3 regions of the Mesorhizobium sp. ES1-3 genome follow, and region 1 is predicted to be linked to each of the others. Evidence: predicted binding sites of a transcription regulator. Region 1 holds the regulator's gene; each other region holds the start of a gene.
What was found. The regulator LexA, encoded in region 1, represses DNA repair genes until DNA is damaged. The targets are predictions, from matches to a motif close to TGTTCNNNNTGTGTTCNG.

Region 1 (4,287 bases):
CTCCATTTCGGGACTGCATATGGCGCTGGTGGCCGGCACCATCATGGGTCTGTTACGCGGCGTCTTCGCGCTGTTTCCAGGCTTTTCCGCGCGCCGGCCGGTGAAGAAATACGCGGCCGCCGCCGCACTTTTCTCTATCGCCGCCTATCTCGTCATTTCCGGCGTCGTCGTCGCCGCCGAGCGCAGCTTCATCATGCTGGCGGTGATGCTGGTCGCCGTCTTGTTCGATCGCGCGGCACTGACCATGCGCAACCTGGCGATCTCGGCGATCGCCGTCATCCTGGTTTCCCCGCACGAGGTCGTCGGCCCGAGCTTCCAGATGTCGTTCGCGGCGACCGCGGCCTTGGTCGGCGCCTATGCCGGCTGGGCCGACCACCATGCGGGAAAGACGAGGCCGCCGCCGCCAAAGCGATCCCTGCCCGGGTTCCTGACGCGAAAATTCCTGCTGGCGACAGGTGGATTGGCCATGACGTCCATCATCGCCGGCAGCGCAACGGCGCTGTTTGCCATCTGGCATTTCCAGCGGGTGTCGCCGCTCAGCCTGTTCGCCAATCTGGCCGTCATGCCGATCGTATCGGTCGTGATGTTCCTGGCTGTCGCCAGCGCGTTGCTGATGCCGTTCGGGTTGGATTGGCCGGCTCTCTACCTCATGGGCAAGGGCCTGACGGCGATGATCGCCGTATCGGCGTGGATATCGGAGCGCTCTCCGATCGATGGGGTCGGGCTGATCTCGCAGCAATCCGTGCTGCTGGTCACCGTCGCGCTGGTCATCGCGACGGTGGCGACGACCTGGTTGCGGCTCGCCGCGCTGCCATTCGCGCTTGCCGGCCTTTTGACTGTGTCGCACACACATACGCCCGATGTGCTGATCTCGGAAGACGCGCGGCTGGTCGCCCTGCCGATCGGCAATGGCGAACTGGCCGTCAACCGGGAACGTCCGAACGAATTCGCAGCCGACAACTGGAAACGCGCTCTGATCTCCGAAACAATCGTCAAACCGGAAATGTTCGACAAGATGGACGGGCAATTCGATATCGCTAGTCCCACCGACCTGCCGCGGGGATCGCCGTTCTATTGCCGCGAAGGCCTGTGTCTTGCCAGGCACCCCTCCGGTGCGATCATCGCCTATGTCGAGGATCGCAAGAGCACCTGGAAGGCCTGCGCCTTCGCCGACCTGATCGTCGTCAATGACGCGACCGCCTATGACGCCTGCCACGATCCGCTGGTTCTCGTGGTCACCAAACGACAGCTCGCCCGCAAGGGAAGTGCCGCCGTCTACTTCGATCCCCAGTCGGCCACGAGCCCGGCTGCGATCGAATTCGCCGTCGACGGACCATACCGCCCCTGGCACGAGCAGCGAAAATTCTCACGCGAGGCGAGAGGGCTGCTGCCCTATAAAAAGTCCGACAAGCTCGATGGCAAGCCGGCTCAGTAGCGCCTGATCAGCCCGACAAGCTTGCCCTGCACCTTGACCCGATCCGGTCCGAAGATGCGCGTTTCGTAGGCTGGATTGGCGGCTTCGAGCGCGATCGAGGCGCCCTTGCGGCGGAACCGCTTCAGCGTTGCTTCCTCCTCATCGACCAGCGCCACGATGATTTCGCCCGGACTTGCCGTGTCGGCATTGCGGATGATGACCGTATCGCCGTCGAAGATACCGGCCTCGATCATCGAGTCGCCTTTGACTTCCAGCGCATAGTGTTCGCCGCCCATGATCATGTCCGGCGGCACCGAAATCGAATGCGTCTGGTGCTGGATGGCATCGATCGGCACACCGGCGGCGATACGGCCCATGACCGGGATGGACACGGCTGAAACCGCATCGTCGTCGTTACCGGCTGCGGGCAGGCGCGACGGCGCGGCCGCCGGCCTGATCTGGCGACCGAGACCGCCTTGGCCAAGGCTGCCCTGGATGACGCTTGGCGAGAACTTCTTCGCCGCATTGAGGCCCGGCGCGATCGAGTCCGGCAGCCGCAGCACTTCCAGCGCGCGCGCCCGGTTGGGCAGCCGGCGAATGAAGCCGCGTTCCTCCAGCGCCGTGATCAGGCGATGGATCCCCGACTTGGAGGCAAGATCGAGCGCTTCCTTCATCTCGTCGAAGGAGGGCGGTATCCCGCTTTCCTTGAGCCGTTCGTGGATGAACATCAGCAGTTCATGTTGCTTGCGTGTCAGCATGGCGGCCCCCAAGGCAGTGAACGAAAGGTCTGAACCAGAATCGAAAAACAAACCCAGAACAAACACTATCTGTTCCAGTTGTGTTCCGCAACCGTTTAAAGTTTAATGAATTTGTTAAGACGTCTGAAGTTTTTTGCCCGCGACAGCGGACGGCAATCGACCCTTTCCGCCGTCGGCAAGCACATTGAAATCGTTTTGGTTAATGGGCTGTGGCCCATCCTCCGCCCAGGCTTGGCATCAGTCTTTTGGAGGGCTTTCCCGGGGGTGGATCGTAAAAATTGTGGATCCATCATTCGCGGAACGAAACGAAATCAAAACGCCAACGATCGTAGCTTCGGGCAGCGATCGATCCAGGCGTCCGGCCGGCCCCGATCAAGTGCGTGCGAACAGGCGTTGCGGAAGCGCTGAAGTCATCCGGAACCCGCTTTCAAGCTGCCGGCGCGGGCAGCGTATTCGGTCGCGCCACTGTCTTCGCTGTGGACATAGACATGCAGGGTGTAGCCGATATGCGCAGTCATCAGCGCCTTGGCCCGCTCGACGTCACGATCGAGTGCCGCTTCCATGATCGCGGTATGGTGTTCGATCGCAATCGCTTCACGCAGTGCCTCCATAGCCTCTTCATAGCCATCCTTGAGGCCAGCCGCGGCCCGCAATGTCGGCGCCAGACCAAGAAAGCGATGATGCCGGCGCAGCTGATCCGAGATTGTCGAGCGGAAACGCAGCAGCCAATCGCATGTGGCGGCGCTCAGCAGCGCCGCATGGAAAGCCTCGTGGTTCTCGTCCCATTTGTCGACGGCCGCATCCGAGGGATCGTCGACCGCGGTCTTGCAGCGGGAGAGCCGGTAGTGGGCGGTGACGACAGCATCCTCCCACTCCTTGCTGCCTTTCTCCATCGATTCGAGGAATAGGGGGATCTCGACCACCATCCTGGCGCGCGCCAGGTCCTCCAGTTCGGCCCGCGATACCGGAGCCACGGTAAAGCCGCGATTGCTGATGGCGGTGACAAGGCGTTCGGCCTCGAGCCGCGACAAGGCTTCTCGCAACGGCGTCCAGCCGACGCCATAGGTACCGCGCAGCGCACTCAGCTTGAGCGGGGAGCCGGGCATGAGGCGCGTGGTCAGGATATCGCGCCGCAACAGCTGATAGGCTGCCTCCGTCTTTGTGGAGCTGGTTTGATCCTGCATCGCGGTCCATCCGTCGTCTGGCAGAGAAAAATTATATATGATGTCGGAGCATGGCAAGAATTATATATAATATTTGACACGGGCCGGCGGACTGACCATGATCGCCGCAGTAGCCGCGCTCCAAGCGGCGCTGATCAAATCTGGGAGGAAATGATGTTGAAGTCGAAATCCGCTTGGTTGTCGGGTTTGTTCCTGGCCGGCGCATTGATGGTGAGCGCGGGTACTGCCGCTGCCGATCAGATACGCATCGGCATTGCCAATTTCGGCGAGCATCCGCAGCTCAACGCCGCTATAGCCGGCTTCAAGAAGGCGCTGACGGATAATGGCTTCGTCGAGGGCAAGGACGTCGTCTATACGGAGAGCCATACGAATTTCGATGCATCGCTGGTGCCGCAGATGATCGCCAAGCTGCAGGCGGAGCAGCCCAAGCTGATCTACACCATCACCACGCCGGTCTCGCAGATCGCCAAGAAGGCGCTCGCGGGCTCCGGCATTCCGATCGTCTTTGCCGCGGTCACGGATCCGGTGGCGGCCAAGCTGGTACCGTCATGGGACTCCGGAGACGAAGGCATGACCGGCGCCAGCGACCTGCAGGACGTCGCCGCGGTAATGGCCTTCACCAAGAAGCTGCTGCCGAACGCCAAGCGCTTTGGCGTGCCTTACAATCCGGGCGAGGCCAACGACGTTGCCTTGGTCGAAAAGATCAAGGCGGCGGCACCCGCCGCCGGCTTCGAGGTCGTGGAAGTCGGCATCGACAACGTCAATGACATCCAGCAGCGCATCGCCTCGCTCGCCGGCAAGGCCGACGTGATCTACGGCCCGGCTTCGAACCTGATCCAGCCGGCGATCGCCGCTGTCTCCGCGGCTGCCCGCCAGGCTGGTATTCCGGTCGTAAATTCCGATGACAGCGCGGTCCGCAACGGCACCGTGC
Region 2 (4,287 bases), on a different contig from region 1:
GCGCGAGGCGCCGTAGGGGTTCTGTCTTCCTGCCCCCTGGCCGCCGCGGCCGGACGCGAACGAGCCGCCGCCATAGGGATTGCCGTAGCCGCCGTAGGAGTTGCCGGCTTCGGCGACCTCGACATGGGCTTCCGGGAGTTCCTCGAGGAAGCGTGACGGGATGGTCGATTGCCACAGGCCGTGGATGAGGCGATTGGAGACGAACCAGATATGCAGATTCTTCTTGGCCCGCGTCAGGCCGACATAGGCGAGCCGCCGCTCTTCTTCGAGCCCGGAACGGCCACCTTCGTCCAGCGCACGCTGGTGAGGAAAGAGGCCTTCCTCCCAGCCGGGCAGGAACACGGTCTCGAATTCGAGGCCTTTGGCCGAGTGCAGCGTCATGATGGAAACGGCGTCTTGTCCGGCGTTCTGCTCGGCATCCATGACCAGCGCGACATGTTCGAGGAAGGAGCGCAGCGACTCGTACTGCTCCATGGAGCGAATCAGTTCCTTCAGGTTCTCCAGCCGGCCGGGCGCCTCGACCGAACGGTCGTTCTTCCACATGTCGGTGTAGCCGCTCTCTTCGAGAATGGTCTCGGCGAGCTCGGTGTGCGGCGTGGTTTCCAGCGCCTTCTGCCAGCGCTCGAAATTGGCCGCCACCTCGCGCAACGCGGCGCGCGGCTTCGGCTTCAACTCGTCGCTTTCGGCGAGATTGCCGGCGGCTTCCAGCATGGGGATGCGCAGGGCGCGGGCCGTGTCGTGGATCTGGCGGATGGTGGCTTCGCCCAGACCGCGCTTCGGCACGTTGACGATGCGCTCGAAGGCGAGGTCGTCGGCGCCTTGCGCGACGACGCGGAAGAAGGCCATCGCGTCGCGGATTTCCATGCGCTCGTAGAAACGCGGGCCGCCGATGACGCGGTAGTTGAGGCCGAGCGTGGTGAAGCGCTCCTCGAAGGCGCGCATCTGGAAGGACGCGCGGACGAGGATCGCCATGTCGTTCAAATTATGCTTCTGGCGCTGGTAGGCCTCGATGGTCTCGCCGATGGCGCGGGCTTCTTCCTCCGAATCCCAAGCGGCATGCACGTTGACCTTGCCGTCTTCCGGATCGTTGCGGTCAGTGAACAGCGTCTTGCCGAAACGGCCCTCATTATAGGCGATGAGGTGGGAGGCGGCGCCCAGTATGTGCGCGGTCGAGCGGTAATTGCGCTCCAGCCGGATGATGGTGGAGCCGGGAAAATCCTTGTCGAAGCGCAGGATGTTGTCGACCTCGGCACCGCGCCAGCCATAGATCGACTGGTCGTCGTCGCCGACGCAGCAGATGTTTACGGTGGCGCGGGCTTCGGCCGAAGAGCGCCCAATCTCCCCCCATGTGGGGGAGATGTCGCCGGAGGCGACAGAGGGGGGCGCTGTCCCGCCGGCCTGTCGGTGCGAGGCGCCCCCCTCTGTCCTGCCGGACATCTCCCCCTCAAGGGGGGAGATCGGCTTGCCTTGCGGCCTTTGCGCCAAAAGCCGCAGCCACATGTACTGGGCGGTATTGGTGTCCTGGTACTCGTCGACGAGGATGTATTTGAAGCGCCGGTGATAGTCCTTCAGCACATCGGGATTGGCGCGGAAGATGCGGATCGGGTGGCAGAGCAGGTCGCCGAAGTCGCAGGCGTTCAGCGTCTGCAGGCGCTCCTGATAGGCCTTGTAGAGCTCGCGGCCCTTGCCGTTGGCGAAGCTGCGCGCATCGCCCTCGGCGATGTCGACCGGACCCTGGCCCTTGTTCTTCCAGCCGTCGATCATCTGGGCGAACTGCTTTGCGGGCCAGCGCTTGTCGTCCAGCCCCTCGGCCTGGATCAGCTGCTTGATCAGCCGCACGACGTCGTCGGTGTCGAGGATCGTGAAGTCGGATCTCAGGCCGGCAAGCTCGGCGTGGCGGCGCAGCAGCTTCACGCCGATCGAGTGGAAGGTGCCGAGCCACGGCATGCCTTCGACATTGCCTTCGCCGATCAGGATGCCGATGCGCTGCTTCATCTCGCGCGCGGCCTTGTTGGTGAAGGTCACTGCCAGGATCTGCGACGGGAAGGCCTTGCCGGTGGCGAGGATGTGGGCGATGCGGGTGGTCAGCACGCGGGTCTTGCCGGTGCCGGCGCCGGCAAGCACCAGAACAGGGCCTTCGGTGGTCTCCACCGCCAGCCGCTGCTCGGGGTTAAGCCCCCGGAGATAGTCCGGCGCATTGTTTTGACCGCCGCGGGCAGCCATGGCGCGCGCGGCAATGCCCGACGGGGCCGTGGGCCGCGCATCGGGTTCGTCGAAAAAGGGCATGTCTTCGGAAAAGCCGGACATCGCCCCCGAATGTAGTGATTCGGCAGCGAAAGACCAGAACTGTCTACGTTTTGTTCCGGTAAAGTGCCTGATACGACCAGTTGAGCGACATGGCAGCCGGCGTTGTGAACAAACGAGGGTTGCTGCCGCGGACCCATGGCCAACGCTTGACAGGCGCGGCGGTCGGGAGAAAGTTGCGTAGGGGGCGGCACGCAATGCCGGGTTGCCCAGGGCCGCCACCATGCGCGCAACAGTCGAAGGAGTATCATCTTGGCTGTCACCATCACCTCCCTCATCCTCTTCCTCATTGGCCTGGCACTTGGCGCCGGCGGTATCTGGTTGGCTTCGCTGGGCGGCAGCTGGTACTACATCATTGTCGGCCTCGCCTTCCTGATCGCCGCCTGGCTGCTCTACCGGCGCCGTTCCACTGCGCTCTGGCTCTATGCGGCGATCGTGCTCGGCACGCTGGCCTGGGCGGTCTGGGAGACCGGTTTCGACTGGTGGGAGCTCGGCCCGCGCGGCGGCATCATCGTGCTGGTGGCGCTGTGGCTGCTGACGCCGTGGGCGCGGCGCGGCCTTGCCGGGCCGGACGGGCGCGCGCCTCTGATCCTTGCCGTGCTGGCATCGCTGGCGGTGGCCGGCTATTCGATGACCGCAGATCCGAAGGATATCGCCGGCGCGCTCGATACCGACAAGGTGATCGCCAACGCCAATCTCGGCGGCGATGTGCCGGCGGGCGAATGGCATTATTACGGGCGCACGCAGTTCGGCCAGCGCTATTCGCCGCTCGACCAGATCACGCCGGACAATGTCGCCGACCTGAAGCCGGCCTGGACCTACCGCACCGGCGACGTGAAGGGACCGGACGATGTCGGCGAGACCACCTACCAGGTGACGCCGCTCAAAATTGGCGACACGCTCTATATCTGCACGCCGCACAATTTCGCCATCGCCGTCGATGCCGCGACCGGCAAGGAGAAGTGGCGCTACGATCCCAAGATCAAGCTCGACAAGGATCGCCAGCACCAGACTTGCCGCGGCGTCTCCTATTATGCCGATGCCGCGGGCGCCGCCGGCCAGCCCTGCGCGGCGCGCGTCTACCTGCCGACCTCGGATGCGCGGCTGATCGCGCTCGATGCCGCCAACGGGCAGGTTTGCCCGGCCTTTGCCGAGGCCGGCACGCTCAATCTGTTGACGAACATGCCGTATCCCAAGTCGGGCTATTATTACTCGACTTCGGCGCCGCTGATCGCGGGCGGTAAGATCATCGTCGGCGGCGCGGTCAACGACAATTATTCGACGCAGGAGCCGTCCGGCGTCATCCGCGCCTATGATGCGAGCACCGGCAAGCTGCTGTGGAACTGGGATTCCGGCAATCCGGACCAGACGACGCCGCTGGCGGCCGGCCAGACCTACACCGCCAACTCGCCCAATATGTGGTCGACGCCGAGCGCCGACGAGAAGCTCGGCCTGCTTTACGTGCCGCTCGGCAACCAGACGCCGGACCAGCTCGGCACGGGCCGCAGCGCCAATGTCGAAAAATTCTCCTCCTCGATCACGGCGCTCGATCTCAACACCGGGCAGTTGAAATGGGTTCGGCAGACCGTGCACCATGACCTCTGGGACATGGACGTGCCGGCCCAGCCGAGCCTGATCGACATCACCAAGGCCGACGGTTCCGTGGTGCCCGCGCTGGTTGGGCCGACCAAGCAGGGCGACCTCTATGCGCTCGACCGGCGCACCGGCGAGCCGGTCATCCCCGTCAAGGAGGTGCCGGCACCGGGCGGAGCTATCGAGGGCGACCACACATCGCCGACGCAGCCGGCATCCGACCTTTCCTTCAACCCGCCGCCGCTGACCGAGGCCGATATGTGGGGCATCACCATGTTCGACCAGCTGGCCTGCCGGATCGCGCTCCACAAACTGCGCTATGAAGGCCGCTACACGCCGCCCTCGCTGCAGGGATCGCTGATCTATCCCGGCAATTTCGGCACTTTCAAC
Region 3 (4,287 bases), on a different contig from region 1:
CTGGGCGTGCATGCGCTGGTGGCGTTCCTGCCTGTCTGGATGGTGTCGGATTTCGCGACCGCCAGCGCGGTGAGCTGCGGGTTGATGCTGGGCTATCTCTGGTACGTCAGCGTCCACCACATGATCCATCACTGGCATCCGACCCATCCGAGCTATCTCTATACGCTCAAGCGCCGCCACGCGGTGCACCACCATCTCGACGACAACGCCAATTTCGGCGTGACGTCGATATTCTGGGATCGGGTTTTCGGCACCGGGCGGCTTTGACGTGGGGCTTTCGACCGGCCACCAACATCATTTGCGGTCCGCGGGCAGTCGAGCGATAAAATCTAGGCCGAGCGCCCTGGCCAGAATAACCAGATGAGCGCGGCGGCCGTCAGAACCCAGATTCCGACGATGAATGCGAGACCGCCGCGGCTGGTCGGTTTGGATCGGCGAATGGCCTCCGCGCGAAACTCCGCCATCAGATCGGCGGGGATCAACTTCACCGCAAGCAGGATGCCGAGTGGTACGATGATCAGATCGTCCAAATATCCAAGTATGGGAATGAAATCGGGTATCAGATCGATAGGACTGAGCGCGTAGGCGGCGACTGCGCCGGCGGCAACTTTGGCGTACCAGGGAACGCGAGGGTCGCGGGCGGCCAGCCACAAGGCCACCACATCGCGCTTGATGGCCCTCGCCCACTGCTTTGCCTTGTCAAGGACAGTCACGCGGCAACTCTCCTTATAAGACCCGCTAACGATCAGCGTCTCCGCTCCTTACAGCATGTCGCGGCGGATAGGATTCGCCCGATCTGCTGTAAGCTTCTGATTTTATGCATGTCGTTGTCCCGAAACCGAAAACACTTCCGGGCGACATGCATAGCTTCGATCATTGCAACGATGTCCGCGATCTGCAAACTGACCTGCTACCCAATTTCGCGTTCTTGACAAGCCATGCCTGCTGGATGTTACTGCACCAGCCGCTCGGGCTTGGGGAATTGCCGTGAAGAAAATCTATCAAAAGCCGGTGCTGGTGAAGCGCGAATTGCTGTCCGCCGTGACCGCCGCGCCGGTTAGCTCCGGACGTTGAACCGGAAAGTAGCGGCGAGGGGCTGAGGCTCCTCCGCTCACAGTTCCTTTTCCGCCAACTCCCTGAATTCATCGGGCACCGAGCGCGCCGCCTCCAGCGCCACCGTGCCGTAGCCGACCGCCTGCTTGCCGAAGCGCTCGCGGATCTTGTCGATGGCGCGGTCGGCGCCGAAACGGGCGAGCCCTTTTTGGCTGCCCGGGCGGCGCTTCTCGTCGGCAAGGCCGAGCGGCAGGTCAAGCTGCAGTTCGACGCTCTCCTCCAGGTGCGAGACCGAGATCGCCAGCAGCGAGATCGTCTTCTCCCGTGGATGATCGACGAGCACGCCGCGCACCAAATCCCCCGCGATCTCGGCCAGCATGATGGTCGCCGAGATCGGCTGCTCCAGCGTGATCGAGCGCGTAACGGCGCTGAGATCGGCAAAGCGCACGCGCACCGTCACCGTGCGGCCGGGGCGGTTCCTGGCGCGCAGCCGGCTGGCGACGCGGTCGGCCAGATGCAGCAGTGTCGGCACGATCACCCGCGCCACGGCCGGTTTTTGCCCGAGCGCCGATTGCGCGCCGGCCGAATGCGCCCGTCGCTGCGTTTCCAGCTTGCGCGGATCGCGGTTCCACGACAGGGCCGCGAGCTTTTCGCCGGCTGCGGGCCCAAGCAGCCGCGTCAGCGCGCCGCTGTGCGTCCGGGCCAGTTCGCCGATGGTCTCGACGCCGATCTCGGCCAGCCGCGCCCTGTTCGCCGGCCCGACGCCCCACATCAGCGAGACCGGCAAGTCGTGCAGGAAGGCAAGCTCGGTGCCGGGGTCGACCACCACCAGCCCGTCGGGCTTGGCGACCTGCGATGCGATCTTGGCCAGATGCTTGGTGCGCGCCACGCCGATCGAGATCGGCAGGCCGAGTTCTGCCCGCACACGGCGGCGGATCGCCGTCGCGATCTCCCGGGGGGAGCCGAACAGATGAGTGCAGCCGGCGACATCGGCAAAGGCCTCGTCGATGGAGATGCGCTCGACCACCGGCGTGAAATCGTCGAGCACCTTGATCGCCGCGTCGCCCAGCCGCTGGTAGTGGCTGAAATTGCCGCCGACGAAGATCAATCGCGGGCAAAGCTCGCGCGCCTTGCGCCCCGGCATGCCGCCGCGCACGCCGAAGGCACGGGCCTCATAAGAGGCAGCGAGCACCACGCCGCCGCCAACCGCGATCGGCTTGCCGCGCAATGTCGGGTCGAGCAACTGCTCGACCGAGGCATAGAAGGCGTCGAGATCGGCATGCAGGATGGTGGCCGTCGTTTCCATCCTGTTCCGCTCATCCGCGATTGCTGATAGATAAGAACATATAGAGAACAAATGCGGATCGTTGTCAACGCGAAGCACCGAGGCTCGTCCTTGTCCACAGGCGAGGAGGAGCCTAGACGATATGCTCCGCCCGCAGCGCCACCTTCATCCGTTCCAGCGCCGGCTCGCCGCCGGCCGCCAGTTCGTTGGCGATGCGGGCAAGTTGACCGTCGGCCTTGCGGTGCCTGCTGCCCCAGGCGCCGAGCGTGGCCAGCACCGGCAAGAGGTCGATGCCGGCCTCGGTCAGCCGGTAGATTGCCTTCAACCCGTGGCTCGGGTCGCCGCTGCGGGTGATGATGCCTTCATCCTGCAGTGTCTGCAGCCGCTCGGCCAATGTGCGCGAGGAGATGCCTTCATCGGATTGCAGGAACTCGCGAAAATGCCTTTTGCCGGCGAAGATCAGGTCGCGGATGATGAGCAGCGTCCAGCGGTCGCCGAGCAGTTCCAGCGACAGGTTGATCGGGCAACCGGATCTTTCGCGCGTCGACATTCCCTATGGTTCCATTTTTAAATCACTTTACTATTGACATCATTTTTCCCGCGGGTCAAATGGTTCCGAAAGTAAATCGTTTCCGGCCAAACCTGACGAGGACAACCTGATGAAGAAGCTCATCCTGCAGATGCAGATGTCGGTCGACGGTTTCGTCGGCGCCGATGCTGACCACCCATGGCAACTCTGGGAATGGGGCGACGACAATGGCTGGGACGCCGAACTGAAGCGCGATTTCAACGCCGTGTTCGCCGGCATCGACACCATCCTGCTCAGCCGCAAGATGGCCGAGGAGGGCTATCTCACCCATTGGGGCAATGCGGCGAGGAAATATCCGGCCGATCCGTTCTATGCCTTCGCCCGGCGTGTCGTCGAGGCGCGCAAGGTGGTGCCGAGCGACAGGCTCGAGGCCTCGCGATGGGAGCGTACGACGGTGGTAAGCGGCGACCTGTCGCGCGAGGTCAACGCATTGAAGGCGGGCGAGGGCGGCGACATGGCCGTCTTCGGCGGCGCCGGCTTCGCCTCGGCGCTGATCGCGGCAGGGCTGGTCGACGAGTTGCAGCTGTTCGTCAATCCTGCCGTGCTGGGCGCGGGCCGCCGCATCTTTGACCAGGGCGGGTTCCGAAACCTGCGGCTGCTCGGTTCGAAGGCCTATGCCTGCGGCATGGTGGTCAGCCGCTACGCGCCGGCAGGCTGATCGGCGCACAGCCTCGCGCCGATAAAAAGCCGTTTGGCCGGAATCCTTTGCCCGCTTCTCTTCGTCTTCAAGGTGCGGTCGTCGGAGGGCGGCCGCATCAACGCTGAATGGAGAGACAGACCATGATCCTGGTGACAGGCGCCACCGGCCTGAACGGCAAGGCAATCGTGCGCGAGTTCGCGCGGCAGAAGCATGAAGTGAGGGCGCTGGTTCGCGATCTGGACCGGGCATCGGAGGTAGGGCTCGGCGGACTGGCCGGCGTCGAACTGGTCGAGGCGATATGAACCGGGCGGAGACGCTTGGCGCGGCACTTAATGGCATCGATCGTGTGCTGATGATTTCGACCGCCGCTGAAGACATGGTCGAGACGCAGTGCCGCTTCATCGACGCCTGCAGGCAGGCCGGCGTCGCGCATGTGGTGAAGTTTTCCGGTGCCGAATCCAACATCGGCTATGACGCGACGAAGTTCCGCTTCACGCGCATGCATGAGGACATCGAGCGCTATCTCGAAGCCGCCGGAATGGCGTGGACCCACCTTCGCCCCAGCCAGTTCATGCAGGTCTATTTGCGCGACGCGCCGACCATTGCCGCCGAAGGCGCCTTCCATCTGGCGCTTGGTGACACCGAGCTGTCGCCGGTCGATGTCGAGGACATCGCCAAGGTCGGCGTCCGGCTGCTGCGCGACGGTGGCCACGAAGGCGA

Region 2: a site for LexA is predicted at 2,348-2,365, ahead of LB536_RS11855 (ATP-dependent helicase). Genes of this name have one in related genera too.
Region 3: a site for LexA is predicted at 2,392-2,409, ahead of dinB (DNA polymerase IV). Genes of this name have one in related genera too.

Annotation. Positions count from the first base shown of each region.
Region 1 covers NZ_JAIUGW010000002.1:320,658-324,944, forward strand. Annotated here, with positions in the region: gene LB536_RS04590 (ComEC/Rec2 family competence protein) at 1-1,435, shown strand, start outside; gene lexA (transcriptional repressor LexA) at 1,429-2,172, opposite strand; gene LB536_RS04600 (GntR family transcriptional regulator) at 2,583-3,356, opposite strand; gene LB536_RS04605 (ABC transporter substrate-binding protein) at 3,510-4,287, shown strand, end outside.
Region 2 covers NZ_JAIUGW010000006.1:168,471-172,757, forward strand. Annotated here, with positions in the region: gene LB536_RS11855 (ATP-dependent helicase) at 1-2,307, opposite strand, end outside; gene LB536_RS11860 (glucose/quinate/shikimate family membrane-bound PQQ-dependent dehydrogenase) at 2,557-4,287, shown strand, end outside.
Region 3 covers NZ_JAIUGW010000008.1:97,255-101,541, reverse strand. Annotated here, with positions in the region: gene LB536_RS13765 (sterol desaturase family protein) at 1-267, shown strand, start outside; gene LB536_RS13760 (YkvA family protein) at 330-713, opposite strand; gene dinB (DNA polymerase IV) at 1,112-2,359, opposite strand; gene LB536_RS13750 (winged helix-turn-helix transcriptional regulator) at 2,472-2,888, opposite strand; gene LB536_RS13745 (dihydrofolate reductase family protein) at 2,998-3,585, shown strand; partial or broken gene LB536_RS13740 (SDR family oxidoreductase) at 3,693-4,287, shown strand, end outside.